Regions from separate parts of the Dorea hominis genome, predicted to be linked through region 3. Evidence: riboswitches for the same ligand, from Rfam matches in the RefSeq annotation. Region 3 holds a riboswitch; each other region holds the start of a gene.
What was found. A riboswitch is a leader RNA that binds a small molecule or an ion and turns the genes downstream of it on or off. The one in region 3 is predicted to bind thiamine pyrophosphate.
Positions count from the first base shown of each region.

Region 1: it holds a riboswitch for thiamine pyrophosphate, as region 3 does, so the genes downstream of both, thiC (phosphomethylpyrimidine synthase ThiC) here and H8S07_RS10495 (energy-coupled thiamine transporter ThiT) in region 3, are expected to answer to the same signal.
Region 2: it holds a riboswitch for thiamine pyrophosphate, as region 3 does, so the genes downstream of both, thiS (sulfur carrier protein ThiS) here and H8S07_RS10495 (energy-coupled thiamine transporter ThiT) in region 3, are expected to answer to the same signal.

Region 1 covers NZ_JACOOY010000001.1:171,890-182,532, reverse strand. The annotation lists gene H8S07_RS00895 (RelA/SpoT family protein) at 1-174, shown strand, start outside; gene H8S07_RS00890 (MBL fold metallo-hydrolase) at 182-802, shown strand; gene hemZ (coproporphyrinogen dehydrogenase HemZ) at 820-2,235, shown strand; gene hisS (histidine--tRNA ligase) at 2,220-3,482, shown strand; gene aspS (aspartate--tRNA ligase) at 3,510-5,309, shown strand; gene H8S07_RS00870 (hypothetical protein) at 5,317-5,526, shown strand; gene H8S07_RS00865 (ABC-F family ATP-binding cassette domain-containing protein) at 5,537-7,093, shown strand; TPP riboswitch at 7,134-7,245, shown strand; gene thiC (phosphomethylpyrimidine synthase ThiC) at 7,376-8,686, shown strand; tRNA gene H8S07_RS00855 (tRNA-Gly) at 8,908-8,980, opposite strand; gene H8S07_RS00850 (homoserine dehydrogenase) at 9,243-10,529, shown strand; gene H8S07_RS00845 (MarR family winged helix-turn-helix transcriptional regulator) at 10,584-10,643, shown strand, end outside.
Region 2 covers NZ_JACOOY010000009.1:35,846-46,488, forward strand. The annotation lists gene H8S07_RS08380 (carboxymuconolactone decarboxylase family protein) at 1-208, opposite strand, end outside; gene mgtE (magnesium transporter) at 691-2,085, shown strand; gene H8S07_RS08390 (thiamine phosphate synthase) at 2,179-2,814, opposite strand; gene thiH (2-iminoacetate synthase ThiH) at 2,919-4,133, opposite strand; gene H8S07_RS08400 (thiazole synthase) at 4,173-4,946, opposite strand; gene thiF (sulfur carrier protein ThiS adenylyltransferase ThiF) at 4,979-5,635, opposite strand; gene thiS (sulfur carrier protein ThiS) at 5,772-5,969, opposite strand; TPP riboswitch at 6,117-6,224, opposite strand; gene H8S07_RS08415 (thiamine pyrophosphate-dependent enzyme) at 6,287-7,219, opposite strand; gene porA (hypothetical protein) at 7,237-8,418, opposite strand; gene H8S07_RS08425 (4Fe-4S binding protein) at 8,420-8,722, opposite strand; gene H8S07_RS08430 (2-oxoacid:acceptor oxidoreductase family protein) at 8,722-9,294, opposite strand; gene H8S07_RS08435 (hypothetical protein) at 9,359-9,526, opposite strand; gene gap (type I glyceraldehyde-3-phosphate dehydrogenase) at 9,628-10,643, opposite strand, start outside.
Region 3 covers NZ_JACOOY010000013.1:59,492-70,134, reverse strand. The annotation lists gene glmS (glutamine--fructose-6-phosphate transaminase (isomerizing)) at 1-1,441, shown strand, start outside; gene H8S07_RS10510 (nucleotidyltransferase family protein) at 1,613-2,551, shown strand; tRNA gene H8S07_RS10505 (tRNA-Gln) at 2,886-2,956, shown strand; tRNA gene H8S07_RS10500 (tRNA-Pro) at 3,012-3,085, shown strand; TPP riboswitch at 3,314-3,419, shown strand; gene H8S07_RS10495 (energy-coupled thiamine transporter ThiT) at 3,463-4,167, shown strand; gene H8S07_RS10490 (4-hydroxybutyrate dehydrogenase) at 4,261-5,376, shown strand; gene thiM (hydroxyethylthiazole kinase) at 5,427-6,248, shown strand; gene thiE (thiamine phosphate synthase) at 6,235-6,876, shown strand; gene H8S07_RS10475 (HAD family hydrolase) at 6,924-7,592, shown strand; gene thiD (bifunctional hydroxymethylpyrimidine kinase/phosphomethylpyrimidine kinase) at 7,713-8,537, shown strand; gene H8S07_RS10465 (flavodoxin) at 8,793-9,215, shown strand; gene H8S07_RS10460 (DUF6110 family protein) at 9,388-9,717, shown strand; gene H8S07_RS10455 (heavy metal translocating P-type ATPase) at 9,722-10,643, shown strand, end outside.

The sequences.
Region 1 (10,643 bases), on a different contig from region 3:
ATCTTTACAGAGGCAGATGTGGATGTCAAATCTATGAATGTGCGTACAAGCAAGCAGGGAACTGCGACGATCGAGACAGGATTTATTGTTCATGGCAGAGACGAATTAGAGCATATTGTGAAGAAACTGCGCCAGATCGAGGGCGTGATCGATATTGAAAGAACGACGGGGTAAAACTGGAATGAAAATAGAAAAATTTGTAACAGGTATTATCAGCACGAATTGTTATCTTGTGATAAATGAAGAGACAAAGCATGCGGTCATTGTTGATCTGGCTGCTTTTCCGCGAGCTCTGAAGAATTATATCGAAGAAGAGAATATTACGGTGGAAGCAATTCTGCTGACACATGCACATTTTGACCATATAATGGGGATTGATGATTTTAAGAAAGTTTATGATGTTCCTGTCTATGTAGAAGAACATGATGCGGATCTTTTGACGGATGCAAGACTGAACCAGTCATTGACTTATACCAATGGTTATACATTTGCCGGAGCGAAGACTGTGAAGGACGGAGACGTTCTTACATTTGCCGGATATGATTTCCGGGTGATCCACACACCGGGTCATACGATGGGATGTTGCTGTTACTATGTAGAATCTGAGAATGTGCTGTTCAGCGGTGATACACTATTCCAGAATTCTGTCGGACGTACAGATTTTGAAAACAGCAGTACATCGGCGATCGTCCGTTCTGTAAGAGAAAAATTATTCCTTTTACCGGATGAGACACATGTGTACCCGGGTCATATGGGAGAGACGATGATCGGACATGAGAAAACACACAATCCATATGTGTAAGATGGATGGGAGAAAAGATGATGGAAATTATATGTTGTAACGAATCATACACGTATAATGCGTATCATATTATGAAGGCTTTTTATCCAGCCGGGAACATGGTGGCCCGGGTGGACGAAAAAGCCTCTAATTATGTAGAGGCGGTTCTCCCGAATGGAAGCAGGCTTGCCATTTCCAGAGAAAAAGAACTGACAAAGAAGGAACTTGATCGTGCATTATACAGAAAACTGAAAGAAATAACCGGACGTTCCCTTGCGTGGGGTGTCCTTACCGGAGTGCGTCCGACAAAAATCGCTATGAAAAAACTGGAAGAAGGAATGGATAAAGGCGCTTTTGTCCAGTGGTTTCAAAAAGAAAATTTGGCGAGTGAAGAGAAAACTATTCTTGCATGGGAAATCGCAAACCGGGAGAAAGAATTACTTGACAGACTGGATTATGAAAATGGATACAGTCTGTATGTCGGAATTCCATTCTGCCCAAGTGTCTGTAGCTACTGTTCCTTTAGCTCAGGCGCACTGTTTGACTGGAAAGACAGTGTGGAAGCATATTTAGATGCACTGTGCAAAGAACTTGCTTACATCGGAAAGGTATCCGTGGAGAAGAAATTAAATACGATTTATATTGGCGGAGGTACACCGACTACACTAACTGCCGGACAGTTGAAGAGACTGTTAGACTGTATCGATACATATTTTTCAAGAGAGCATCTTCTGGAATATACCGTAGAGGCTGGCAGACCGGATAGTATTACACCGGAAAAGCTACAGGTAATTGCGGAGCATGGAATCAGCAGGATTTCTATTAATCCGCAGACAATGCAGCAGAAAACGCTGGATCTGATTGGCAGAAAACATACTGTTTCACAGATCCGTGATGCATATCATACGGCAAGAAGTCTTGGATTTGACAATATTAATATGGATTTGATCGCAGGACTTCCGGGTGAGACACTTGCGGATATGGAAGATACGCTTTCACAGATTAAAGAACTGGAACCGGACAGCCTGACAGTACATTCTCTTGCAATCAAGCGTGCTGCAAAGATGGGACGGTCTGATGAAAAACCTTCTGTCGGCCCAGATACAAAAGAGATGGTAGATGAAGCAAGACGCGTGGCAAAAGAGATGGGACTGTTGCCATATTATTTGTACCGGCAGAAGAATATTGCCGGAAATTTTGAAAATGTAGGTTATGCAAAGGTTGACAAAGCCGGAATTTACAATATACTTATTATGGAAGAAAAACAATCCATTATCGCTGCAGGTGCAGGCGCATCGACGAAGATCGTATTAAAGAACCCGGTGCCGGTACAGGGCAGCAAAAAGAAAAAAGAAACAAATCTGATTCGGCTGGAGAATGTAAAAGCAATCGACGCGTATATCCAGAGGATTGATGAAATGATAGAACGAAAAGGAGAATGGCTATGGCATTAAAGAAGAAACCGGTTACCGGCATGAAGGACATCCTTCCTGCAGAGATGGAGATCCGTGATTATCTGATCGGTCTTATTAAAAAGACTTACAAGAGTTTTGGATTTACGTCAATGGAGACACCATGTGTAGAGCATATTGAAAATCTGTGCAGCAAGCAGGGCGGAGATAATGAGAAGCTGATCTTCAAGATTATGAAGAGAGGCGAGAAGTTAAAGATTGATCAGGCAAAAGAGGAAAATGATCTGGCAGACGGAGGTCTGCGTTATGATCTGACAGTTCCGCTTGCAAGATATTATGCTAACCATTCCAATGAACTTCCGGCACCTTTCAAGGCGCTGCAGATCGGTAATGTATGGAGAGCTGACCGTCCGCAGAAAGGACGTTTTCGTCAGTTTATGCAGTGTGATATTGATATTTTAGGTGAAGCATCTGCACTGGCAGAGATCGAGTTGATCCTTGCGACAACAGCAATGCTTGGCAAGCTGGATTTCAAGAATTTTACAGTTTGTATCAATGATCGTGGAATTTTAAGAGCAATGGCTGCATACAGCGGATTCAAAGAGGAAGATTACGATGAAGTTTTCATTATTTTAGATAAGATGGACAAGATCGGTGCAGAAGGTGTAGAAAATGAGCTGATCGAGATGGGCTATGCAAAAGAAAACGTAGAGACATATCTGAAACTTTTTGATGAAGTAAGCGCAGATGTAACAGGAATCCATTATCTGAAAGAAAAGTTAGGAGAATATCTGCCGGAGGAGACTGCACAGAGTATGGAACTGATCATGTCAAGTGTGGAAGAGGCAAAAGAGTGCGAATTTAATCTGAAATTTACACCGACACTGGTGCGTGGACAGTCTTATTATACAGGAACAATCTTTGAAGTAACAATGGATGACTTCGGAGGTTCCGTAGCAGGTGGCGGAAGATACGATAGGATGATCGGTAAATTTACCGGACAGGATACGCCGGCATGCGGATTCTCTATCGGATTTGAGAGAATCGTTATGCTGCTTCTGGAAAATGGATACAAAGTTCCGGCAGCAAAAGAGAAAAAGGCATACCTTCTGGAGAAGAAGCTTCCAAAAGAAAGTATGTTAAAAGTACTTGCAATGGCGAAAAAAGACAGAGAAGAAGGAAAACAGGTACTGATCGTTAATATGAAGAAAAACAAGAAGTTCCAGAAAGAACAGCTTACAGGGGAAGGCTATGCAGATATTGTAGACTGCTACGCAGACCGTCTGTAGAATATAGAGAAGAAAAGGAGAAGGATCATGGCAGAATCAATGCAGGGATTAAAAAGAACTCATAGATGTGCCGAGTTATCTGCAGCGAATGCAGGTGAAACTGTGACAATCATGGGCTGGGTACAGAAAAACCGTAACAAAGGAGGTCTCGTATTTATTGATGTCAGAGACCGTTCCGGAATCATTCAGGTTGTATGCGAAGAAGGCAAGACGGATGCAGCGCTGATCGAAAAGGCCGCGAAGCTTCGTTCGGAATATGTAGTAGCTGTTGTAGGTAAAGTGGAAAAACGTTCCGGCGCAGTTAATAAAAATCTGGCAACCGGAGAGATTGAGATCATTCCAGAAGAATTACGTGTACTTTCCGAGTCTGAGACACCACCGTTCCAGATTGAAGAAAATTCAAAGACAAAAGAAGAGATTCGTCTGAAATACAGATATCTGGATCTGAGAAGACCGGATATGCAGAGGAACCTGATGATGCGAAGCAAAGTTGCGACATTAACCCGTCAGTTTCTCGCAGAAGAAGGATTTATGGAGATTGAGACTCCGATCCTGATCAAGAGTACACCGGAAGGAGCAAGAGATTATCTTGTACCAAGCCGTGTGCATCAGGGACATTTTTATGCACTCCCGCAGTCACCACAGCTTTTCAAACAGCTTTTGATGTGTTCCGGATGTGACCGTTATTTCCAGATTGCAAAATGTTTCCGTGATGAGGACTTAAGAGCAGACCGTCAGCCGGAATTTACACAAATTGATATGGAGCTTTCTTTTGTTGACGTAGATGATGTAATTGAAGTAAATGAACGTCTTCTCGCAAAATTATTTAAAGAAGTTCTTGGTGTTGAAGTATCACTGCCGATTCAGAGAATGACATGGCAGGAAGCAATGGATCGTTTCGGTTCTGATAAGCCGGATATCCGTTTCGGAATGGAGCTTCAGAACGTAACAGAAGTTGTAAAAGACTTTGATTTCGTTGTATTTAAAAGTGCGATTGAAAATGGCGGAACTGTCCGTGGCATCAACGCCAAAGGACAGGGTGGCATGGCAAGAAAGAAAATTGACAAACTGGTTGATTTTGCAAAAGACTATGGCGCAAAAGGACTTGCATATATTGCAATCCACGAAGATGGAACTGTAAAATCCTCATTCGCCAAATTTATGACAGAAGAGCAGCAGGCTTCTTTGATCCAGGCAATGGGTGGAGAGAATGGAGACTTACTTCTGTTTGCAGCAGATAAAAATAAAGTTGTATGGGATGTTCTTGGTGCACTGCGTCTGGAACTTGCCCGTCAGATGGAATTGTTGGATAAGAATGAGTACAAATTCCTCTGGGTAACAGAGTTCCCATTACTTGAGTGGAACGATGAACAGAACCGCTTTACAGCGATGCATCATCCATTTACTATGCCGATGGAAGAAGATCTTCAGTACATTGACAGTGATCCGGGAAGAGTTCGCGCAAAGGCATATGATATTGTGCTGAACGGTAACGAGATCGGTGGAGGAAGTGTACGTATCTTCAATCAGGATATTCAGAGCAAGATGTTTGAAGTTCTCGGGTTCACACCGGAGCAGGCACAAGAGCAGTTTGGATTCCTGCTTGAAGCATTCAAATACGGAGTTCCGCCGCACGCAGGACTGGCATACGGACTGGATCGTCTTGTTATGCTTATGGCAAAGCAGGACAGCATCCGTGATGTGATCGCATTCCCGAAAGTAAAAGACGCATCTGATCTTATGACAGAAGCTCCGTCACCGGTTGATGCAAAGCAGTTAGATGAGCTGGGACTTGAAGTGGAAGAAAATGCCCAGGAACAGGAGTAGAGAGTATATGGAACATCCATCTATTGCTGATGAAACACTCAGAGAGAAGATAAAAGAAATCGAACAGATTCTTGCATTATATAAAGAAGGCAAAACAATAATAGAAATTGCCGGCTCGCTTGATTTCGCACAGTCGTATGTCCAGGACGTACTGCTGTGCGTGCAGGCTTCGGCTGAGGAAGACCCGGCAGCGATCGCAATGCTGCTGGAGGGGTAGGAGATTTTCTATGAGTATATTAAACGTGGAACATCTGACACATGGCTTTGGAGACAGAGCCATTTTCTCAGATGTTTCTTTTCGGTTATTAAAAGGTGAACATATCGGGCTGGTAGGAGCCAATGGAGAAGGAAAGTCTACATTCATGAACATTGTGACTGGAAAACTGACGCCGGATGAAGGAAAAGTAGAATGGTCGAAAAACGTACATGCTGGATATCTGGATCAGCATGCGGTGCTGAAAAAAGGCATGACAATCCGGGAAGTTCTAAAATCTGCATTTGACAGTCTTCTGCAGAAAGAAATCCGCATGAATGAGATCTGTGATCTGCTTGGCACAGCAGATGATGCACAGATGGCAGAATTAATGGAAGAACTTGGAACAATTCAGGATGAGCTGACTTTGCATGATTTTTATACAATTGATGCAAAGGTAGAAGAAGTGGCAAGAGCGCTGGGACTTCTGGATCTTGGATTAGACCGGGATGTTACAGACTTAAGTGGCGGGCAGCGCACCAAAGTTCTGCTGGCAAAATTATTGCTGGAGAAACCAGACATTCTGCTTCTGGATGAGCCAACCAATTATCTCGATGAAGAACATATTGCATGGCTGAAACGCTATTTGCAGGAATATGAAAATGCATTTATACTGATCTCGCACGATATCCCATTTCTCAATGATGTGGTGAATATTATTTATCATATGGAAAATCAGGAACTGAACCGTTATGTGGGCGATTATGACCATTTTCAGGAAGTTTATGCAGTAAAGAAGGCACAGCTGGAAGCAGCATACCGCAGACAGCAGCAGGAGATTAGTGAGCTGAAAGATTTTGTGGCACGGAATAAAGCGCGTGTATCGACAAGAAATATGGCAATGTCCAGACAGAAAAAACTGGATAAAATGGATGTGATCGAGCTTGCGGCAGAAAAGCCGAAGCCGGAATTTCATTTCCGTTATGGACGCACGCCGGGAAAAATGCTTTTTGAGACAAAAGATCTTGTGATCGGTTATGATGAACCATTATCGAAAAAACTGAATTTTTCGATGGAACGGGGACAGAAAATTGCTCTTGTCGGAACGAACGGAATTGGAAAGACAACACTTCTTAAAAGTATTCTCGGACTGCTTCCTTCTCTGAAAGGGGAATGTGAACTGGGAGAGAATCTGGAACTTGGATATTTTGAGCAGGAAGTAAAAGGGGAGAATAAAAATACCTGTATCGAAGAGTTATGGGAAGAATTTCCGTCTTTTACACAGTATGAAGTGCGTTCTGCGCTTGCAAAATGCGGGCTTACGACAAAGCATATCGAAAGTCAGGTCCGTGTTCTGAGTGGTGGAGAACAGGCGAAAGTCCGTCTTTGTAAACTGATCAACCGTGACACGAATTTTCTGCTTCTGGATGAGCCGACCAATCATCTGGACGTAGACGCCAAGGATGCACTGAAAAAAGCACTTCAGGAATACCGCGGAAGTATTCTTTTAATCTGTCATGAACCGGAATTTTATAAAGATGTCGTGCAGGAAGTCTGGGACATGAGCAAATGGACAACGAAGATATTTTAGGTTGACATTTACAGAGAGCAAAACTATAATTAAATATACAATTTAATGTTACAGGGAGCTGGTACAAAGCTGGCTGAGAGGAAACTATAATTTGTTTCGACCTATAACCTGATTTGGATAATGCCAACGTAGGGAAGAATTACGGAAGAGAAGAGATGCCTGCGCATCTCTTTTTATACGAAAACGTTTTTTGCGGTGGCAGAAGCGTTTTTTTTATGGAATAGGAAAATGCGCCATGCTTACATGGCAGAAAAAAGATTTTATTTACAGGAGGATGATCCAATGAGAAATTACACAACACAGATGGATGCGGCAAGAAAGGGAATTGTTACACCAGAACTGGAAAAAGTTGCAGAAAAAGAAAAGATGACAGTAGAAGAATTACAGAAACTGGTTGCTGAAGGAAAGGTAGCGATCTGTGCAAACAAGAATCATACCTGTCTGGATCCGGAAGGGGTAGGAAGTATGCTCCGTACAAAGATTAATGTCAATCTTGGCGTTTCCAGAGACTGTAAAGACTATGACATTGAGATGGAAAAGGTCATGAGTGCGGTAAATCTTGGCGCAGAGGCGATCATGGATCTGTCCAGCCACGGAAATACGCAGCCATTCCGCCGCAAACTGACAAGTGAATGTCCGGTTATGATCGGTACAGTTCCGGTATATGACAGTGTGATCCATTATCAGAGAGACCTTGCTACTTTATCAGCAAAAGATTTTGTAGATGTTATCCGTATGCATGCAGAAGACGGGGTAGATTTTGTAACGCTGCATTGCGGAATCACAAGAAAAACGATTGAGCAGATCAAAAAGCATAAGAGAAAAATGAACATTGTAAGCCGTGGTGGAAGTCTTGTATTTGCGTGGATGTGCATGACTGGAGAAGAAAACCCGTTCTACGAATATTATGATGAGATCCTGGACATCTGCGAAGAGTATGATGTTACAATTTCTCTGGGAGATGCATGCAGACCGGGATGTCTGGCAGACGCAACGGATGTATGCCAGATCGAAGAACTGGTACGCCTTGGCGAACTGACAAAGCGTGCATGGGATCACAATGTCCAGGTTATGGTAGAGGGACCGGGACATGTGCCGCTTGATCAGGTCGCAGCAAATATGCAGGTGCAGAAGAGTATTTGTATGGGAGCACCGTTCTATGTATTAGGACCTCTCGTTACAGACATCGCACCGGGATATGATCATATTACTGCCGCTATCGGTGGCGCTGTGGCTGCTATGAACGGAGCTGCATTCCTCTGTTATGTAACACCGGCAGAACATCTGGCACTTCCGAATGTTGATGATGTAAAACAGGGAATCATTGCTTCCAAGATCGCAGCACATGCGGCTGATATTGCCAAAGGTGTCAGAGGAGCAAGAGATATTGATGATAAGATGGGTGACGCGAGAAGAAAGCTTGACTGGGAAGCACAGTATGCATGCGCACTGGATCCTGATACAGCAAGAGCAATCCGTGACAGCAGAAGTCCGGAAGATGACCACAGCGATACATGCAGTATGTGTGGAAAATTCTGCGCAGTCCGCAGTATGAATAAAGCGCTGGCAGGAGAATATATTGATATTCTGTAAATATTCAGAATTATAAAAAACTGCAGCAAGGTGTCTGGTTATGGACATCTTGCTGCAGTTTTTTATATAACAAGAAATTGTATTTTCTATTATAAATAATAGCCTCCGGGACAATGCGAGCTCGATGAGGCACATTCGTCAAATACAGTGCAAGCAAAAATCTGTACTTGGGTTCACCGTATATGCAAAAAAGGAACTGCAAACTGCAATTCCTCTTCAAGAGCGACAGACGGGGTTCGAACCCGCGACCCCGACCTTGGCAAGGTCGTACTCTACCAACTGAGCCACTGTCGCATATCTTAAGTTGTTGTTCTGTGTTATGTGTTCCTCAGAACAATACATACTATACTACGTGAATTAGTTTTTGTCAACACTTTTTTAAAAAAAGTTTTTTGAATTTTCTAATTTTCGCAAATGCTTATAAAACATGCAATGATAAAAAGATGTTATTATAGAACATTTTTGACTATATCCACCAGATAATGCTATAATAAAATTGATTGTGATGTCTGTAAAGACGTCATAAAAATACAGGAAAGAATGAGGGTAGGGATATATGGCAGAATGTAAGAAAATAAAGGCAGCACTCCTCGGATTAGGAACCGTGGGCGGCGGTGTTTATAAACTGGTTCAAAGACAGAAAGAAGAAATGGTAAAAAAATCAGGAGCGAATCTTGAGATTACAAGAATCCTCGTACATAATATGAACAAACAAAGAGAAGGCGTAGATGCCTCTCTTCTGACAGATAACTGGAAAGAAATAGTAGAAGACCCGGAGATTTCTATTGTGATTGAAGTAATGGGAGGAATCGAACCGGCGAAGACGATGATTCTGGAAGCACTCTGCGCAGGGAAGAATGTAGTGACTGCGAATAAAGATCTGGTGGCAGTGCACGGAAGAGAATTACTGGATGCAGCACAGGAAAATCAGGTTGATTTCCTCTTTGAGGCGGCTGTTGCAGGCGGTATCCCGATCATTCGTCCGCTGAAACAGTGTCTTGCAGCGAATGAGATTGATGAAGTGATCGGTATCGTGAACGGAACAACAAACTACATCCTGACAAAGATGTTTGAGGATGGCATGGACTTTTCAGAAGCGCTGGCAAAAGCGACAGAGCTTGGATATGCGGAAGCAGATCCGACTGCGGATGTTGAAGGTCTGGATGCTGGAAGAAAAGTTGCAATCTTAGCTTCCATTGTATTTCATTCCAGAGTTGTATTTGACGATGTATACACAGAAGGAATTACAAAGATATCTGCGAAGGATGTCGCATATGCAAAAGAATTTGGCAGTGTGATCAAGCTTCTCGGAGTGGCACATAACAGAGAAGATGGTATTGAGGTTGCAGTTTATCCGATGATGCTGCCGAAGAATCATCCGCTTGCATCTGTCAGAGATTCCTTTAATGCGGTTTTTGTACACGGAGATGCATTAGATGATGCGATGTTTTACGGAAGAGGCGCCGGAGAGCTTCCAACAGCCAGTGCTGTTATGGGAGATGTGATCGACATTATCCGCGATATCCAGTTCTCATGTACCGGACGAATCAGCTGTACCTGCTACAAGAATACACCGGTCAAGAGTTCAGATGATGTGAAAAATAAATTCTTTGTACGCATGCAGGTAACAAACAAACCGGGCGTTCTTGCACGAATCGCCAGCATGTTCGGTGAGCACAAAGTCAGCATTTCCAAAGTGATCCAGAAGGTCATTACAGACGGAGTCGCTGAACTTGTTATCGTAACGGAAGCAGTAAAAGAGTATCATATGCAGGATGCGTTGATGCATTTAAGAGAGATGGATACGACACAGGAAATCAGCAGTGTGATTCGTGAGTATTAAAAGTCGGATATATTTATAAGAAAGCCGGGAAGTTCATGAGGAGGGAAACATAAGATGCGGGAGAGAACGACGCTTGGATTTTTGTTTAAGCAGATCAGCACAATTTACGAAAAA
Region 2 (10,643 bases), on a different contig from region 3:
GTGCATAAACAATTGCTGCACGCTGTCCAATAATTTCAACCAGTCTGTTCCATGATGTATACCATCCCATAAATGCGTCATATGTTGCATAATCCTGAAGCAGTGCTTCTTTCATATTTGTTAATTTTCCCTGATTCTTTAACTCAAGATAAGCTTCCAGTTCTTTTCCTGTAGCTTCTTTTTCATTTGTAAATGCTACTCTTGCCATTTCTTAATGCCCTCCATTTTTATAACATATTCTTTCAGTAGGTTTATAGGAACATAATACTACTTTCCACATTTTCCGTCAATCACAAATCACATTTTCTCACTTTTTTTGTTTGTTTTTTTGAATTATTAAGAATATATCTCTGTTAAAACGATGTAAATTTTCTTTCTTACATACAAAAGCACTTGCGCCTCATTATCGAAAAGGCTATAATATTCTACGGAAGATTTTGCAATTTTCGCAATAATTCCAACAATCATTTCTAAAATTATTTTAAAGGCAGGTGAACAGCATGGACGGTTGTGATAGTCACGGGCGAAGTAAGAATATAGAATCGGAAACAAGCAACAGTCGATGCTGTTGTTTTCTATAATTTTTGATTCTATTTTCCATGCCCTGATTTTCATTTCTTAAGACAGCACAAATTCATTTCTTAAGGATATTTAAACAACTGAAAATCACACAGCAACTTGGAGGTAAAAATGGAAAATAAAACACAGAATTACACACCGGAGATTCTAAAAATCATCCGGAGCAACACCTCTCCGGGGATTATGCGAAACAAACTGGAAGACTACCACGAGAATGATCTCGCAGAAGTTTTTCCGGAACTGACCGTAAAAGAGCGTGTCAAACTTTGTCGTATTCTCGACCTGGATATGCTTTCTGATATCTTTGAACACACCGATGAAAAAGAAGCAGCAGAATATTTGAATGAAATTGATGTCAAAAAAGCGGCGTTAATTTTGTCTGCAATGGAAACAGATGCCGTTGTAGATGTTTTGCAGATGGTTCCAAAAGACAAAAAGAATCTTTTTATCGAACTGATGGATGATGATGCCAGAAAAGACATCGCCGTTATTGCTTCTTTCGACGAGGAAGAAATCGGTAGCAAAATGACAACCAACTGCATCATGATCCGTGAAAATCTCACGGTCAAGCAGGCAATGAGTAGCCTTATTGACCAGGCGGCAAAAAATGATAATATTTCTACTATATTTATGGTGACAGACAAACAGACTTTTTATGGTGCTATGGATCTGAAAGATCTGATCATCGCAAGACAGGATCAGCCGTTGGAAGACTTGATCGTAACGTCTTATCCTTATGTATATGGAAATGAACTGATTGATGATTGTATTGAAAAGTTAAAAGATTATTCCGAGGATTCTATCCCGATTCTTGACAATGAAAACAAACTGCTAGGTGTCATCACATCCCAGAGTATGGTAGACCTGGTTGATGACGAGATGGGTGAAGACTATGCAAAGTTCGCCGGATTGACCGCCGAAGAAGATTTGAAAGAGCCATTGCGCGAGAGTATTAAAAAGCGACTTCCGTGGCTTCTGGTTCTGTTAGGTCTTGGCATGGTTGTTTCTTCTGTTGTCGGATTATTTGAAACAGTTGTAAGCCAGCTTACATTAATTATGTGTTTCCAGTCACTGATTTTGGATATGGCCGGAAATGTCGGTACACAGTCGCTTGCTGTTACGATTCGTGTCCTCATGGACGAGTCATTAACCGGAAAACAAAAATTTGAACTTGTATTAAAAGAAATGAAAATTGCATTTTCCAATGGTTTCATCCTTGGTGTTCTGTCCTTTGTATTAATCGGATTGTATATTGCACTTTTCAAAGGAAAGAGTTTCCTGTTCGCCTATGCAGTCTCTGGCTGTATCGGTGCTTCACTGTTATTGGCAATGGTTATTTCCGGCGCCGTTGGCACATGTATTCCTCTTTTCTTCAAGAAAATACATGTCGATCCGGCTGTCGCATCCGGGCCACTTATTACAACCGTCAACGACCTTGTTGCCGTCGTATCCTATTACGGACTTAGTTGGATCCTTTTAATCAACCTGATGCATTTAGCAGGTTAGAAAAGGGGACGGGGATTTTCTAAAAAGGGACAGGTGCAACCGCAAAAGGGGACGGGGATTTTCTAGAAAATCCCCGTCCCCTTTTGCGGTTTTTTACATTTTCATCATGCCAGACATGATACACCCACCAATTGCTCCACATTTTCCCAATTCTATCCACTGGTCCATGTGGAATTTTATTCCACCGATTCCATATACAGAAATATCCACAGCTTCACAGACTTCTCGTAAAAAGAGCAATCCTCTCGGCGGTAGCCCTTTTTTGCAGTCTGTAGCGTAAATGTGCCCTGCTGTTATGTAGGTTGCACCGAGTTTTTCTGCTTCTATGGCCTCTTCTACAGAATGTACAGAAGTGCCAAGTTTCGCAAATTTTTCTCTCCACCGCCCAGATGCACTTTTCCCAGCCGTCACTTCCCGTAACAATGGCAGTGGCAAATGAAGGCCGTCACACGGCAATTCCATCGCCACTTGATAGAATGTATGCAAAATACATGGAACCTGATACTCTTTGCAGATTGCCAGCACTTTCTCTGCAAGATCTTTATATTCTTTTTCGGTCAGATCTTTTTCCCGCAAAATTATGGCATCCGGTCCCCATTCACAAATTTTTCGGATCTGTTCTAAATATGGTCTCTTGCTTAATGTACGGTTTGTCACTGCAACTACATGAAACCCTTGCACTTTCTCATTTGTACATCTATCATCCGTATTTTTTATTTCTTTACACATACTATAATCTCTTTATATCTTTTACTTGTTCACACATAAAATATAATCGCTTCGTGCATTTTATTTCTTTACGAAAATATAATCTCTTTATATCTTATAATTCTCTATACATAAATATAATCACTCATGACCGGCTGCAAATCATTTTTCAGCAATGCATCATAAACTTCCTTCACACTTCTGCCATCAGAAATTTCAAACTGATCATCGCCTTTGTCCTCGATGTCTTCCACATGGCTTCCGATTCCGGTGCTGACTCCTGCAGAAATCTTAGTAGCCGCAATACCTACGAGATGATCTCGCACGCGTGCGCACTCTCTTGTTGATACGGTAATGCTTGCAAATGGCATAAAGAGACGATATGCGCAAACAACCTGCAACAGCTGTGTCTCATGCACATCCATCGGGTTGATCCGGTCGTTATTGATGATCGGACGCAACCGTGGACAGGAAAATGCAATTTCTGCATGTGGATATTTTCTCTGTAATAAATATGCATGATATCCGGTTGCAAATGCATCTTTGCGGAAATCATCCAATCCCAAAAGTGCGCCGAATCCGACACCACGCATGCCACCTTTTAAAGCACGCTCCTGTGCATTCACACGATATGGATAAATACGTTTATGTCCTGCCAAATGTAATGTTTCATATTTATCAGAATTGTATGTTTCCTGGAATACGGTCACATAATCTGCACCACATTCGTGTAAATATGCATATTCGTCTGAATTGACCGGATAGATTTCAAGTCCGATTACTTTGAAATATTTTCTTGCAATCCTACATGCATTTCCGATATATTCCACTGTGGACTTACTTCTGCTCTCCCCAGTCAGAATGAGAATTTCCTGTAATCCAGTTTCTGCAATTGCCTGCATTTCTTTCTCAATTTCTTGATCATTTAACTGCGCACGGTTAATTTTATTGTGACAGTTGAATCCACAGTAAATACAATAATTCTCGCAATAATTTGCAATATAAATCGGCGTAAACATATACACACTGTTTCCAAAATGTCTGCGTGTCTCGTCTTTTGCTGCCTGTGCAATTTCTTCTATAAACGGAAGTGCCGCAGGTGATAAAAGCGCCGCAAAATCTTCTGGTGTTCTGGATGTGTGTGCGATTGCCCGCTTTACATCTGCCGCCGTGTATTTATCATAATCGTAAGCTTGCATAGCTTCTACAACCTGATCCAATACTTCTGAGCCGATATCTTCCATTCCTGGCAAATATGTCATATGATCGATTCTGTTTTTCTTCTGATCTTCCAGAATCTCCTCACTTAATATACTTTCATTGATATGTTGATTTTCCATCTTTTTTACCTTCTTGTATTTTTGCAATTTTTGTTAAGATTAATCCTCTAAAAATCCCGTAAGCGGAGAGGATGCGCTGGCACCTCTTTCGATTTTTCTTCCAAGTCCGGACAGATAAGCACTGCGCCCTGCCTCGATTGCTTTCTTAAATGCTTCTGCCATGACCGGAACATCACCTGCTGTTGCGATTGCTGTATTTGCCATCACTGCCGCTGCGCCCATTTCCATTGCTTCGCATGCCTGTGATGGGCGACCGATTCCGGCATCCACGATGATCGGTAGATCCATTTCATCAATGAGAATCTGTATAAATTCTTTCGTCGCAAGTCCTTTATTGGAACCGATCGGCGCTCCAAGTGGCATAATGCATGCTGCTCCGGCATCTGCCAGCGCTCTTGCCGCATTCAGATCCGGATACATATATGGCATAACTACAAATCCTTCTTTTGCAAGAATTTCCGTTGCTTTTATTGTTTCGTAATTATCCGGCAATAAATATTTGGAGTCGCGGACAACTTCGATTTTTACAAAATCCCCGCATCCAACTTCTCTTGATAATCTTGCGATTCTGACAGCTTCTTCTGCATTTCTTGCTCCGGATGTATTCGGAAGTAATGTTACATTGTCCGGAATATAATCCAGAATATTTGCCAGTCCGCCTTCATTTGCGCGGCGAAGCGCCAGTGTAATGATCTGCGCATCTGCTTTTTCAATGCATGCTTTTACAAGATCCAGTGAAAATTTTCCTGATCCTAAAATAAATCTGGATGTAAATGTGTGTCCTCCCAGACTCCATGTGTCTTTTGTACTCATATGTTTGTCCTCTTTTCTTATTATTTTTTGATTTATATCTCTTCCTCACCAAGAAGCAAGCGTGTGATCATATTTGCTTCATGGGCAGCGCAGATTGCAACTCTTGGCGCCATCAGTCCATTTCCATAACCTGGCTCTGTCACACGGTCACCACACAGGTAAAAGTTCTTCATCAGATGTTCTGTGCGAATTGTATTACTGCTCCCATAGCCTGCCATTCCGGTTGCCGATACCAGTTTCTTTTTCGGAAAATGCTGTAGAATTCCATTTACCAGCATTGCTTTTGCTTCTGGATTATCAAACGCTTCGCATACAATTCCTGCATCTTCAAAAAGAGAAATCAGATTCTCTTCTGTCACTTTCACGCAGTCTGTCCGGATATCAAGATATGGATTGATTTTCAAAAGCAGCGATTTCAACGCATCGGTTTTATACATTCCAAGATGTTCCATAAAGTACTGCTGCCGGTTCAGATTCGTAATATCCACTACATCAAAATCAATCAAGTGCAAATGCCCGACACCAATTCTTGCAAGTGCATACGCCACATTTGATCCAAGCCCTCCAAGTCCGGCAATTGTCACATGTCCGGCAGATAATTTTTTCTGGATCTCCGGCGAATGACGTTCTTCCAACGCCGCCTGGATCTCTTCTTTTGTTAATGTCTTTGTTGTCTGTCCTTCCATCATTTTCTCCTTTATGTCATTAACTTCCTGGCTCATCTCTTTTTGGTCCGGAACTTCTTTTTCCTCATCGGTTTCCTCACGCAACTGTCATAATCCCTGTGCTCATCTCTTTCTGTCCCGGACTACTCTTTCTTCCGCTTTAGCCTCCTCCGACAAATGTCACAACTTCCAGACGATCACCGTCTTTCAACATCGTATCGGAATATTCATATTTCGGAAGAATATCTCCATTTAACTCTACCGCAATCCTTTTCATCTGATATCCTGCGTTTTCTAGATAAGCAGCAACAGATATTGACTGTTTCATCTGAATCTCTTTTCCATTTACTGTGATCATTTCACTACACCTCCTTTTAATCTTAGAAAAAAAGAGTTCACAAAGAAACGTACCCGCGGTGGTGCGCCCCTTCATGAACTCTTGTTCACTCTCAATCTTTTATACCTGTTAATAACAAAAACGGAAGATACCAAAGTATCTTCCGCTCATAGCATATTCCTTGCGTTCCTACGTTGGCATTATCCAAATCAGGTATATGGGTCGAAGTTTTAAACTTCCTCTCAGCCTATCACATAAGCTCCCCGGTTCTATTTGATTGTTCCTCTCCAGTATAAATGTATTTCACAAATCTGTCAAATATATTTTATATCACATCCTTATCTGGAGCATCTGAACTGAAGTTCTTCCCATCTTCTGTCTACTTCTTTCTGGAAAGCCTCTAACAGATACTCATTGCCTTTCTTGAAAAGATGTTTGAATCTTCCCTGTGGTCTTAAGAAATCTTCGATTGGGAGTTTCTTCTTCGGCTCATAGTTCAGAATCCATTTTCCTTCTACGACCTCAAATAACGGCCAGTAGCATGTCTCTACACCAAGTTTGCAAATCTCCATAATATCCGGCGTATTGTATCTCCATCCACGCGGACATGGTGCCATAATATTTAAGAAAGCAGCGCCTGGTGTATAAATCGCTTTTTCGGATTTGATATGCAGATCTTTAAAGTTCTGTACAAACGTTGTCTGTGCCACATACGGAATATCATGCGCAGCAATTACAGATGCAAGATCTTTTCTGTTCTGTGGTTTTCCGTTACTCTCGCTTCCTACCGGTGTAGTTGTTGTATCTGCATACATCGGTGTTGCAGAAGAACGTTGGATGCCGGTATTCATGTAAGCACCGTTGTCATAACAGACATATACCAGATCCTGATTTCTCTCCATTGCTCCGGACAGTGACTGCAGACCAATATCATAAGTACCGCCGTCACCACCAAATGTGATAAATTTGTATGTTTCGTCTAATTTTCCTTTTCGTTTTAATGCTTTGTAAGCACCTTCCACACCACTCATGGTTGCGCCTGCATTTTCAAATGCATTATGAATGTAGCTATCTTCCCATGCTGTGTATGGGTATGTAAATGTGGATACTTCCAGACATCCTGTTGCATTTCCGATGACTGCTTTATCACCTTCATGAAGACCGCGCAGTACATTACGAACTGCGATTGTTCCGCCACATCCGGCACACATTCTGTGTCCTGGCGCCAGGCGCTCTGATTTATTCATTGTCTCTTTAAAATTATAACTCATCTTCTCTACGGCCCTCCTTATTCTCTAATTCCAAGATAGCGGTAGGTTTCTCCTGCATCGCCATCTGCGATCATCTGTTTCAGGGCTTCAAATACGCCTTCCATGTCTTCTACGCGCACGTCACGTCCGCCAAGACCGTAGATGTAATTCACTGCCAGCGCATCTGCTTTTGCGCGGTATAATGCACTCATCACATCTGCACCTAACGGTCCGCCATGGTTCGTATAGCTTTCTGCACGGTCCATAATTGCAACTGCTTTCACATTTTTGAGCGTCTCCGCGATCTCATCAGCCGGAAATGGGCGGAACAGACGGATCTTCACAAGTCCGACTTTCTCTCCCTGTTCTCTTAAGCGGTCAATCGCATCTTTTGTTGTTCCTGCTGCAGAACCGATCATTACAACTGCACGCTCAGCATCTTCCATGCAGTAAGATTCAAACAGACCATATTCACGTCCGGATACTTTCGCAAATTCCTTTGCAACCTCCTCTACAACTGCCGGTACATGTTTCATGCCTTCTGCCTGCGAGCGTTTTGCTTCCATATAATAATCTGTGATCGCATATGGACCAACTGCCATCGGGCATTCCGGATTCAGAAGATAATTTTCCGGTTCATATTCTCCAACGAAATTCTTTACCTCTGCGTCATCCAGTAATTCGATATTTTCTACTGCATGACTGGTGATAAATCCATCCTGACAGATCATGATCGGCAGTCTGACATCTGCATGTTCGGAAATGCGATATGCCTGCACCATGTTGTCATATGCTTCCTGATTATTTTCTGCGTAAATCTGGATCCAGCCTGCATCTCTTGCTCCCATACTGTCGGAATGGTCACAGTTGATGTTGATCGGGCCGGAAAGTGCACGGTTTACAAGCGCCAGTGCTAACGGAAGTCTGTTGGATGCCGCAATATATAATTCTTCCCACATATAGGCAAGTCCGCAGGAAGAAGTCGCTGTTAAACTTCTTGCTCCTGCTGCTGAAGCTCCGATTGCAGCGCTCATGGAACTGTGCTCACTCTCTACCGGAATAAACTCTGTATCTACCTGTCCGTTTGCTACAAAAGAAGCGAAATACTGTGGAATCTCTGTGGACGGAGTAATCGGGAATGCCGGGAACACATCTGGATTAATCTGTCTCAATGCGATCGCAACCGCTTCATTTCCTGATAAACGTTCTCTTTTTCCCATCTTACTTCACCCCTTCCATCTTAATTGCGTCAAATGGACATGCTTTTACGCAAATGCCACATCCTTTGCAGTGTCCATAATCAAAATCCAGTCTCTTCATGTCTTTTACCGGGATGCAGCTGTCCGGACAGACCGGTACACAAAGCAGACACTGTTTACATTTATCTGCGATAAATTCTGGTTTTACTTCTGACCATTCCCCTGTGTTGAACTCTTTGGAGGTTCCTGCACCGGCAACGATCATACCTTCTGTCAGCTCTTCCCATGTTGCTTTTACACCTAATTTACTGATATCTGTAGCCATTAGTGCACCTCCTTAAATGCCATCTCAAGTGCTTTCATATTGCCGTCAATAACTTCCGGCTTGCTGGCGAATTTGTGCTTGAAGGATGCTTTCATTTCTCTTAAGAAAGTCTCCTCATCCATAATCCCTGCTACTTTTACAATTGCAGCAAGAAGTGGTGTGTTCGGGAAATATTTTCCCATTGCCTCCATTGAGACTTTGTGTGCGTCAATAATATAAACTTCTCCTTCGTATCCATGAAGATGCGGAATGATCTCCTCTTTTGTGCGCTGTGTATTTACAAGAATTGCTCCATCTTTTTTCAAACCGCTAGTCACATCCACGGATTCCAGTAAGGATTCATCTACTACAACTACATACTGTGGATCATAAATATTAGAATGTACACGGATCTTTGTATCGCTGATTCGGTTATATGCTGTAATTGGTGCTCCCATACGTTCCGGGCCATACTCCGGAAAACCCTGTACGTATTTGCCTGTCTGGAATGCTACATCTGCCAGCAACAATGCGGCTGTTTTTGCACCCTGACCACCACGACCGTGCCATCTGATTTCTGTATGATTACTCATCTTTCGTATTCCTTTCTTTAAAAATTAGTATTATTCTGATTATACTGTATAAATATGTGCATGTCTAGAGCGCACTCTGTTTTTTATGTTTTTTATTGTTGCCGGCGCAGTTCTGGGGGCTGGCGTGTGGCTGATGTTTGCGCAAAGCCAGGCTTAGGTTGAATTCAACTTGTATCTCACAAGTCCCCAGAAACATCTCACCATGAAAAAGCACCCCAGAAGATCTGCTCATCGACAATTCTCCTGGGATGCTTTTTCGTGACTTTCGACTGTTATTACGGATATTTACTTTTTCTTATATTTTTACTTTTCCATTCTACAACCCTGGTATCACTATTTGATACCGTTATCTACCTGATACATATGTTTGATCAGGCGGAAAATCTGATTTGTGTACCCCCACTCATTATCATAGAAGCTGATAAGCTTGAAGAAATGTCCATTGATCTGGATTCCTTCACGTGCATCAAAGGATGATGCATGGCTGTCTCCGATAAAGTCAGAAGATACTACTTCGTCATCGATATAATCTAAAATTCCTTTCAGATATGTCTCTGAAGCTTCTTTCATTTTCTTACAAATATCTTCGTAACTGGTTTCTGTTTTTAAAGCAACATTCAAATCCACAATGGATACATCTGAAGTCGGTACACGGTAAGAAATCCCATTCATGCGATCTTTTAATGTTGGAATAACGAGTGAAATCGCTTTTGCAGCTCCTGTTGTGGATGGGATCAGGTTGCCAAATACGGCACATCCTGTACGCCAGTCTTTAAGTGAACGGCAGTCAACTACTTTCTGCTTAGCTGTAGCAGAATGTATCGTAGACATTAATCCATACTCAATTCCGTAATTGTCTTCTAAGACTTTACACAATGGTGCAAGACAGTTTGTTGTACACGATGCATTCGAAACAACATGCATAGACGGCTGATAAAGTTCGTGGTTGATTCCCATTACAAATGTCGGTGTATCCTGGTCTTTAGCAGGTGCGGAAATGATTACTTTCTTCGCGCCACCTTTGATATGTGCCATTGCTTTCTCTGTAGTACAGTAAGCACCTGTCGCATCTATAATATATTCTGCTCCACATTCCCCCCAACGAATGTCTGCAGCATCATTTTCCGAGTATACACGAATCTTCTCACCATTGACGATGATTCCATCCTCATACTTTTCGAGCGTTCCCTGAAAACGTCCGAATATTGAATCGTAACGGATCATATAAAGAATATAATCCAGATCAGCGTTTCTTACGTTGATCCCACAAAGTTTAAACTGCTCCGGCTGATTGATGGCAATACGGAATGCGACTCTGCCAATGCGTCCAAATCCGTTGATGCCAATTG
Region 3 (10,643 bases):
GATCGATTACTACTATAAGAAATATGAAGGAACACCGGTTGATGCGATGAATCACGCAATCGTCCGCATCCGAGGTTCTTATGCGCTGGCAGTTTTGTTTAAAGATTATCCGGAAGAGATTTATGTGGCCAGAAAAGACAGTCCGATGGTTCTCGGAGTTGCTGACGGAGCATCATATATCGGATCTGATGTACCGGCTATTTTGAAATATACAAGAAATGTATATTATATTGGAAACCTGGAGATGGCGCGTGTAAAGAAAGGGGAGATCACTTTCTATAATCTGGACGGAGAAGAGATTGAGATTGAACCAAAGGAAATTAACTGGGATGCAGAAGCCGCTGAAAAAGGCGGTTATGAACATTTCATGATCAAAGAGATTCATGAACAGCCAAAAGTTGTAGGAGATACCATTAACTCTGTTCTTACGACAGATGGCAAGATTGATTTGTCAGAGGTTGGTCTGTCAGAAGAAGAGATCAAAGATATTCGTCAGATTCACATTGTAGCATGTGGTTCTGCATATCATGTTGGAGTTGCAACACAGTATGTAATGGAAGATCTTGCAAGAATTCCAGTGCGTGTAGAGCTGGCATCCGAATTCCGTTATCGCAATCCGTTACTGGATGAGAAGGACCTGGTTGTACTGATCAGCCAGTCCGGTGAGACAGCAGATACGCTGGCGGCACTTCGTGAGTCCAAAGCAAGAGGTGTGCGCACACTTGCAATTGTAAATGTAGTAGGTTCTTCCATTGCAAGAGAAGCAGATAATGTATTCTACACACTGGCTGGACCGGAGATTTCCGTTGCAACAACAAAAGCATACAGCACACAGTTAATTGCAGGTTATGCACTGGCAATCCAGTTTGCCAAAGTAAGAGGCGAGATTGACGAAGCACGTTATAGCGGTCTGATCAAGGAAATGCAAACCTTACCGGAGAAGATTGAGAAGATTATTGAAGACAAAGAGAGAATCCAATGGTTTGCATCCAAACAGGCAAATGCAAGAGATGTATTTTTCGTAGGTCGTGGTATTGACTATGCAATCTGCCTGGAAGGAAGTTTGAAGATGAAGGAGATCAGCTATATTCATTCTGAGGCATACGCTGCAGGTGAATTGAAGCATGGAACGATTTCTCTGATTGAAGACGGCATTCTTGTTGTCGGTGTTCTGACACAGCCGGATCTCTATGAGAAGACAGTTTCTAACATGGTTGAGTGCAAGAGTCGTGGCGCTTACCTTATGGGACTTACAAACTTTGGACAGTATAATATTGAAGATACAGCAGACTTTACGGTATATATTCCAAAGACAGATCCGTTATTTGCAACATCACTGGCAGTCATCCCGTTACAGCTCCTTGGTTATTATGTCAGCGTTGCAAGAGGTCTGGATGTAGATAAGCCGAGAAACCTTGCGAAGAGTGTTACAGTAGAGTAATCTTCCTGCAAAATGCGGTCGTTTAGAAAATATTAAGAGAATATTAATAAAAAAGGACGCTCAATATTGTGATGAAAATGCTATAATATTATCGCAATATTGAGCGATATAGCATCTAAAGGAAACTGCCAATGGCGGGTTTGAGAGATGCTGGAATAAGGAGAGGTACAAATGAAAACGACATTAGTTATTATGGCTGCCGGAATCGGATCCCGTTTTGGCGGCGGAATCAAACAGCTGGCACCGGTCGGACTGCATGGGGAGATCATCATGGATTATTCCATTCATGATGCAATCGAAGCAGGATTTAATAAGATTGTCTTTATTATCCGTAAGGACATTAAGGAAGCATTTAAGGAAGCAATCGGAGATCGTATTGAGAAGATCTGTGCGGATCTGGATGTAGAGATTGCATATGCATACCAGGAACTGGATGCACTTCCGGAAGGAATCGAACTTCCGGCCGGACGTACGAAACCGTGGGGAACCGGACAGGCAGTTCTTGCGTGCAAAGATGTTTTAAAAGAGCCATTTGCAGTTATCAACGCAGATGATTACTATGGAAAGGAAGCATTTACTAAGCTTCATGATTTCCTCGTAGATTACACACCGGAGAAGGCGAATGCATTCTGCATGGCAGGTTTCATCCTGAAGAACACATTAAGTGAGAATGGATCTGTTACCAGAGGTGTGTGTGAACTGAATGAGAAAGGCTATCTGACAGCGGTTCATGAGACACATAACATTGTGAAGACAGTAGACGGTGCAGCAGCCGATACAGAAGACGGATTAAGAGCCATCGATCCGGAATCTTATGTATCTATGAATATGTGGGGACTGACACCGGAGTTTATTGGTGTGTTGGAAGATGGATTCAAAGAGTTTTTTGAGACAATGGGAGACAAAGATATCCTGAAAGCAGAATATCTTTTGCCGATTTATATTGATGAACTATTACAGGCTGACAAAGTATCTGTAAAAGTGCTTGACTCTCATGACAAATGGTTTGGCGTAACATACAAAGAAGACAAAGACTGTGTTGTAAAATCATTTGCCAAACTGATCGAAGACGGCGTATACGCTGAGAAACTGTTTGAGGACTTGAAGTAAGAATTATCAGAAATAAGAAAGACTGTTATAGCATGTGTGCATGCTATAACAGTCTTTCTTGATTTTATGAAGTTATTGTAATGTTGGAGCGTTTTATGAGAAAATACAATTACATCAACGGTATAATAATATAGAAACGAAAAAATTGTAAATTTGCAAACCATCGCAAACCCGTGTAAAATGGGCATTTTCAAAGACGCTCGACAAGAAAATACAAAAAAGTTGAAAAAAATTAAAAAAAGGGGTTGCAATTTTTGGATTTGCTGATATAATAATATTTGTTCGCTGATGAAATACAAAAGATAAACAACGAACGTAACAGAGAACTACGTAATGCGGATTGGTGTAATGGCAGCACAGCAGACTCTGACTCTGTTAGTAGAGGTTCGAGTCCTCTATCCGTAGTTCCTTGGCAGGGGCGCCGAGTGTTTTGAATGTTTGAAACATTCGGTTGACATGCCGGAGTGTGGCTCAGCTTGGTAGAGCGCTACGTTCGGGACGTAGAGGTCGCAGGTTCAAATCCTGTCACTCCGATTAAGATGAATCTCAAAGCTTATTGCTTTGAGATTTTTTTTTGCTATGGCATCCGGAGAAATTTGCCGGTGGTAAGTTCTGTAGCTTATGGTGATGGGAAAAATGCGTCATACTTGCATGATTTATAATTGCAATTTCTTGACATCTGTTGGTGGGGCGAGTATCATTAACTGTGTTAAGACTGTAACTATCCAGTATAGTTACAGTAGATGAATTAACGAGTAAAAGAGTGATGACAAGGGGAGCTTATGTATAGGCTGAGAGGAAGTTTAGAAACTTCGACCCGGAACCTGATATGGATAATGCCATCGTAGGGATGTATTAGATATTACAGAACCCTCCTTCGTCTTCAGTCGAAGATACAGGAGGATTTTTTTGTGTTTCAAATGTTAGTAAACAGTGAAGGTGGTCTGACGACTGCCGGATATGTAACTTGTATTGTGGTGGGAGTTATTTTGTTCCTGCTTGGATCAGTGTTTGCGCGGAAAGGTACGCAGAATGTGAATGAAAATGGAAGTAAAGCAAAGAAAGGTATCGGCATAGCGGTGGGAACCAATCAGCTTGTATTTTGTGCAATGGCAATTGCGCTTGCAGTGGTGACTTCTTATTTGAAAATCTTTTCTCTGCCATGGGGCGGAAGTGTCACGTTGTGCAGTATGTTATTTATTGTACTGGTTGCAAACTGGTACGGTGTACAGACGGGTATTTTAGTAGGTTTAACTTATGGAATCTTACAGTTTATCCAGGAGCCATATGTACTTTCTTTCTTCCAGGTATGCTGTGATTATATTCTTGCTTTTGCAGCACTTGGAGTTGCCGGCTTTTTTGCGAAGAGTTCCAATGGACTGCTCAAAGGATATATTGCCGCAGTTCTTGCAAGAGGAGCATTTCATGCGTTGGGTGGCTATCTATATTGGATGAGTTATATGCCGGAAAATTTTCCACAGGCATTGAAGAGTGTATATCCGATTGTGTATAACTATAGTTATCTGCTTGCAGAAGGTGTACTGACTGTGCTCGTTATTTCTATCCCGGCAGTAAAGAAAGCACTTGCGCAGATTAAGCGGATTGCGACGGCGTAGTAAGCTTAACGGCAGGTAAAAGCAAGTTGGAGCTTACGGAGGAAGGCTAAGAATAAGCTTAAAAAGAAGAAAAACAACAGGAGGATAACAGTCATGAAATTATTTCAGCAGAAATCAGTGATCGAGAAATATGATGATGTGAAAAGCTTCGTGGAAGCATACAACATCGGAGCGGATGATTTCATTCTCGCGACAAAACGGATTTACGAGACCTGTTTTGCACCGCTGAATCTGAAAGCACATGTAGAATACAAGAGCAAATATGGCAGCGGTGAGCCGACAGATGTAATGATCGATGCACTGCTTGAGGATTTCCGTCAGGGAGATTATAAGAGAATCATTGCTATCGGCGGTGGAGCTGTCATTGATATGGCGAAGATTCTTGTACTGGACGGGGAAGCGAAAGCAGAGAGCTATTATCGGAAAGAAGTACCGCTTCGCAAAGTGCGCACACTTCTTGCAGTGCCGACAACCTGTGGCGCAGGATCGGAAGTGTCCAATGTCTCCATTACAGAGATTACTTCGATCCACAGCAAATTAGGACTCGCCGTAGACGAGATTTATGCAGATGAGGCAGTGCTGATCCCGGAACTTTTGCGTGAGCTTCCATATGAGTTCTTCGCAACCAGCGCGATCGATGCATTTATCCATGCGATTGAATCTTTTGTATCACCAAAAGCGAACCTCTACACGGAGATGTTCAGCGAGAAAGCAATGGAGATGATCGTGCATGGATTCCGTGAGATTATCGCTCATGGAAAAGAATACCGGATGGAGCTGCTGGAAGATTTTCTTGTGGCAAGTAATCTGGCAGGTGTTGCATTTGGCAATGCTGGAACCGGAATGGTGCATGCCATGTCCTATCCGCTGAGCGGAATGTATCATGTCGCACACGGAGAGGCAAATTATCAGTTTCTGACTGCCGTATTTGCTGCTTATCAGAAAATGAATCCGACCGGCAAAATCATTCGTCTGAATGCGTTTCTTGCAAAAATGATGGAATGTGATGAAGCGGTTGTCTATGAAAAACTGCAGGAATTATTAGACCAGATTATCAGTCGTAAAAAATTAAGAGAATATGGCATGAAGGAAGAAGAAATCCATTCATTTGCCGTAAGTGTAGACGCAAGTCAGCAGAGACTTTTAAATCAGAGCTATGTGAAGCCTACCATTGAGCAGATGGAGGCAGTTTACAGAGAACTGTACTAGATAGTGTACGAAAGTATAGAATAGTATATTCAAACATCAGGAGGAGAATTATGCTTGGAGAAATGTTAAATAAAGTCAGAGAGACAACCCCTCTGGTTCACAATATCACAAATTATGTAACCGTAAATGATGTGGCAAATGTATTGCTGGCATGTGGCGGAAGTCCGATCATGTCTGACGAGCCGCAGGATGTGGAAGATATTACTTCCATCTGTGGAGGATTGAATATCAATATCGGTACATTAAATATAAGAAGTATCGAAGGCATGAAGCTGGCTGGAAAGAAAGCGGCAGAACTTGGACATGCAATTCTGCTGGATCCGGTAGGAGCGGGAGCAAGTGCACTGCGCACGAACACAGCCGTTTCTCTGATGGAAGAAATTCCGTTTTCTGTGATCCGTGGAAATATTTCCGAGATCAAAACCCTGGCATCCGGCAGTGGTACAACAAAAGGCGTAGATGCTGATGTTGCAGATGCAGTGACAGAAGAGAATCTGGATGAAGCAGTTGCATTTGCAAAGGCATTTGCGGAGAAAGCAAACTGTGTTGTTGCGATTACAGGGGCGATTGATCTGGTGAGTGATGGAAAATCCTGCTATGTGATTCGTAATGGACGCCCGGAAATGGGTAAGATTACAGGAACTGGCTGCCAGTTATCCGGAATGATGACTGCATATATTACTGCAAATCCGGAGCATATGCTGGAGGCGGCAGCGGCAGCAGTATGTGTGATGGGACTTGCCGGTGAGATCGGATTTTCACGGATGCAGGACGGAGACGGCAATTCTACATACAGAAACCGTATTATCGATGCGATTTACAATATGGACGCAAAAACACTGGAAGAAGGTGCAAAATATGAACTGCGATAAGAAAGATTTACTTTTATATGCGGTGACAGACCGTCACTGGCTTGGAGAAGAAACATTATATGAACAGGTGGAGAAAGCGCTGAAAGGTGGAGCTACATTTATCCAGCTGCGTGAAAAAGAACTGGATACAGCGCATTTCTTAGAAGAGGCGAAGGAAATCCAGAAACTTTGCAGAGAATATAAAGTGCCGTTTGTGATCAATGATAATGTAGAGATTGCGGCAGAAATTGAGGCAGACGGTGTGCATGTCGGACAGAGTGATATGGAAGCCGGAGATGTGCGTGCAAAACTTGGAGCGGATAAGATCATCGGTGTTTCTGCGCAGACGGTTGAGCAGGCACTCCGTGCGCAGGAACATGGCGCAGATTACCTTGGCGTTGGTGCGGTATTTCCGACAGGTTCTAAGGCAGATGCGGTAGAAGTGGATCATAATGTGCTGAAAGCAATCTGTGAAGCAGTGGATATTCCGGTTATTGCCATTGGTGGAATTACAAAAGACAATGTAAAAGACCTTGCCGGCAGCGGTATTTGCGGAATCGCAGTGATCAGTGCGATTTTCGGACAGAAAGATATTGAAGCTGCAACAAAAGAACTGCGCGAACGCACTCAGAATATGTTGAGAAATTAAGAGAAGTTATGCATAAAGAAGTTCGATATAAGAAGGTTTAATAGGAAATGAAATTAAAAAACAGAGAAATAGACGGTGTGATCTTCGATGTGGACGGTACTTTGCTGGATTCGATGGCGATCTGGGAGGATGCCGGAGCCAGATATCTGCGTAGTGCCGGGATTGAACCGGCGCCGGATCTTGGGAAGATATTATTTCCGATGAGCCTGGATGATGGCGTGGCTTATGTGAAGCGGGAATACCATCTGGAAGAGTCAGAAGCAGAATTAAGAGAAGCGGTATTAAAACAGGTAGAGATTTTTTATAAAGAAGAGGCACCGCTGAAAAAGGGTGTACGTAAGCTCCTTGAGAAGATGAAAGAGGCAAAGGTGCCGATGATCGTGGCAACTTCCAGCGATAAAGAGCAGATCGAAGCAGCGTTTGAACGACTGGAGATTGCCGGATACTTTAAGGAAATATGGACTTGCACGGATGCCGGAGCAGGAAAAGACAAACCGGATATTTATTTTCAATGTGCTGATAAGCTTGGAAGCACACCGGAGCATACATTGGTATTTGAGGACGCATTACATGCGGTAACAACCGCAAAACAGGCAGGCTTCCCGGTAGTCGGACTGTATGACCGCTTCAGCGAAGAAGGACAGGATGAGTTAAAAGAACTGGCGGATCTTTATGCGGGTGACCTTGTGGAGGCTACGGGGAAACTGCAATTCTAACTGCGCTCCTGTCTGTGGGAGAGCTGCAATTTTAACTGCGCTCCTGTCTGTGGGAAGAGGTTCAGGATAAATGCGATGGATAAGAAAAATAATTAGAATAGATTGGAAAAGGATAAATAGATGAATACGAAGAAAAGAAAAACAACCCTCACAATTGCGGGAAGTGATTCCAGCGGCGGCGCGGGGATTCAGGCAGATATCAAGACGATGCAGGCAAATGGCGTTTATGCCATGAGCGCGATCACGGCGCTGACAGCACAGAATACGACAGGAGTATCCGGAATTTTTGAAGTGACACCGGAATTTTTAGGACAGCAGTTGGATGCGGTATTTACAGATATTTACCCGGATGCGGTTAAAATTGGTATGGTCGCTTCCGCTGAACTTGTAAAAATGATCGCTTTCAAACTTAAAGAATACAAAGCAGAACGGATTGTCGTTGATCCGGTGATGGTGTCCACAAGCGGTTCCAGACTGATCAGCGAAGAAGCAATCCAGATACTGAAGACGGAACTATTTCCGCTGGCAAGTGTGCTGACACCGAATATTCCTGAAGCAGAAGTCCTGTTTGGTGCATCTATTCATTCAGCAGAAGACATGGAGCGCGCAGCGCAGGCAATCAGCGAAGAATATCACTGCGCTGTGTTGTTAAAAGGCGGTCATCAGTTAAATGATGCCAATGATCTGTTGTATGCAGAAGGAAAGAGCCGTTGGTTTTATGGGCGTAGAATTGATAATCCGAACACGCACGGAACAGGATGTACATTATCCAGTGCGATTGCATCGAATCTGGCAAAAGGATATGGACTTGAAGAAGCTGTGGAGCGTGCAAAAGAATATATTTCCGGAGCACTTGCGGCAATGCTGGATCTGGGAGCCGGCAGCGGACCGATGGATCATGGATTTGATATCGGTGGAAAATTCACCTCACAGAGTGATTTGTAGAGATATTGTGGGTGCACGAAGTACGGAATAATTAAGAAAGAACATTTCCTCATTATGTAAAAAGCCTCCGGCAGGATGCGCAATAATCCAACGTTTTATTGATAAAAATACATCTGGAACAAACGGGGAAAGGAATTGACTTCCTTACGAAGTTAGTCTATACTAACCAATAGAAACGATTAGTGAGAACTAACTAAAGATTGAAAAAAAGCAAATAAGTTAGGTGAAACATAAGAAAAGATAAGGAGAATGGATATGAGCAAAGTAGCAGTCGTATATTGGAGTGGAACAGGCAATACAGAGGCAATGGCAAATGCAGTTGCAGATGGAGCAAAGAAAGCAGGAGCAGAGGCAGAGCTTTTAGGATGCAGTGATTTCTCAGCAGCAAAGGTAGCGGAATATGATGCAATCGCATTTGGATGCCCTGCAATGGGAGCAGAAGTGTTGGAAGAAAGCGAATTTGAGCCTATGTTCGAAGCTTGCAAGGGCGCACTTGACGGAAAGAAAATCGCACTTTTCGGTTCATATGGCTGGGGAGATGGCGAATGGATGCGCAACTGGGAAGAAGACTGCAAAGCTGCAGGAGCAGAGCTTGCGTGTGATAGCGTAATGAGCAATGAGGGGCCTGGAGACGCGGAAGTAAAATCTTGCGAAGACCTCGGAGCAGCATTGGCATAAATAATACAAGCAGGACGGAGCTTTTTAATGAAAGCCCGTCCTAACTTATTATGGAGAAAAAATATCAATAAAGAACTTTTCTGTGGATTTTATGAAAATGAGGGATTATACTTGTGTGAACCCAAAGAAATGGGGAGAAAAAAATAAGAGAAAACAAGGAGGAAGATACAAGATGGATTGTTTAAAATTTTTATCAAAATCTAATATGAAGAAAAGTGGACTTTTTGCAGCAGGTGTTTTGTTTGGCACAGCAGGAATTAAAGTACTTGCAAGTGATGATGCAAAAAAAGTATACACAGGATGTACAGCAGCAGTGCTTCGTGCAAAAGAATGTGTAATGAAGACAGCAGCAAAAGTACAGGAGAACGCAGAGGATATTTACGCTGAGGCTCAGCAGGTAAACGAAGACAGAGCCGCAAAGGCAGAAGCTGTAGCAGATGCAGAAGAGGTAGCTGAAGAAACAGCAGAAGAGACAGAAGAAGTTAAAGAGGAAGAAGCGTAAGATCATGAAGTTTTTAATCAAGCATGATATTAAAGGCAGAATCCGTGTGCAGATGTGCCAGACGAGAATGTCATTTTCACAGGCAGACATGCTGCAATATTATCTGGAAGGCAGAGAGTATATCCATGCAGTGAAGATTCAGGTGCGAACACAGGGCGTGGTGATTCAATATGAAGAAAGTGCGAGAGCACAAGTGATCGATGACCTGCGTGCATTTGGATATGACAGAGTGACGGTTCCTGAGAGCTATCTGGAAAAATCAGGCAGAGAGTTAAATCAGGAGTACTGGGATAAGCTGGTCAACAAAGTTGTCCTGCATTTCGGCAATAAATTATTCATGCCGCTGCCAATCCGTACAGCGATTGCAACTGTGAAATCAGTAAAATATATCTGGCAGGGTGTTCGTACATTTGCAAAAGGTAAAATTGAAGTGCCGGTTCTCGATGGAACAGCAATTGCAATTTCCATGTTACGTGGAGATATAAATACAGCAAGTTCTGTCATGTTCCTGCTCGGTATTGGTGAAGTACTGGAAGAGTGGACGCATAAGAAGTCGGTAGATGATCTGGCAAGAAGCATGTCACTGAATATCAGTAAAGTATGGCTGGTAACAGATGGAAAAGAAGTTCTTGTCAATGCAACGAAGATCCAGCCGATGGACGAAGTTCGTGTGCATGTCGGCAATGTAATTCCGTTTGATGGTGTTGTGACAGCCGGAGAGGCGATGGTCAATCAGGCATCCCTGACAGGTGAATCTGTTCCGGTGAGAAAATGTGAAGATCGTTATGTTTATGCCGGTACAGTGGTAGAAGAAGGCGAACTGACTGTCCGTGTCAAAGAGACGAATGGTTCCAGCAAGTTTGAGAAGATTGTGACAATGATCGAAGAATCTGAGAAACTTAAATCTTCTCTGGAGAGCAAGGCAG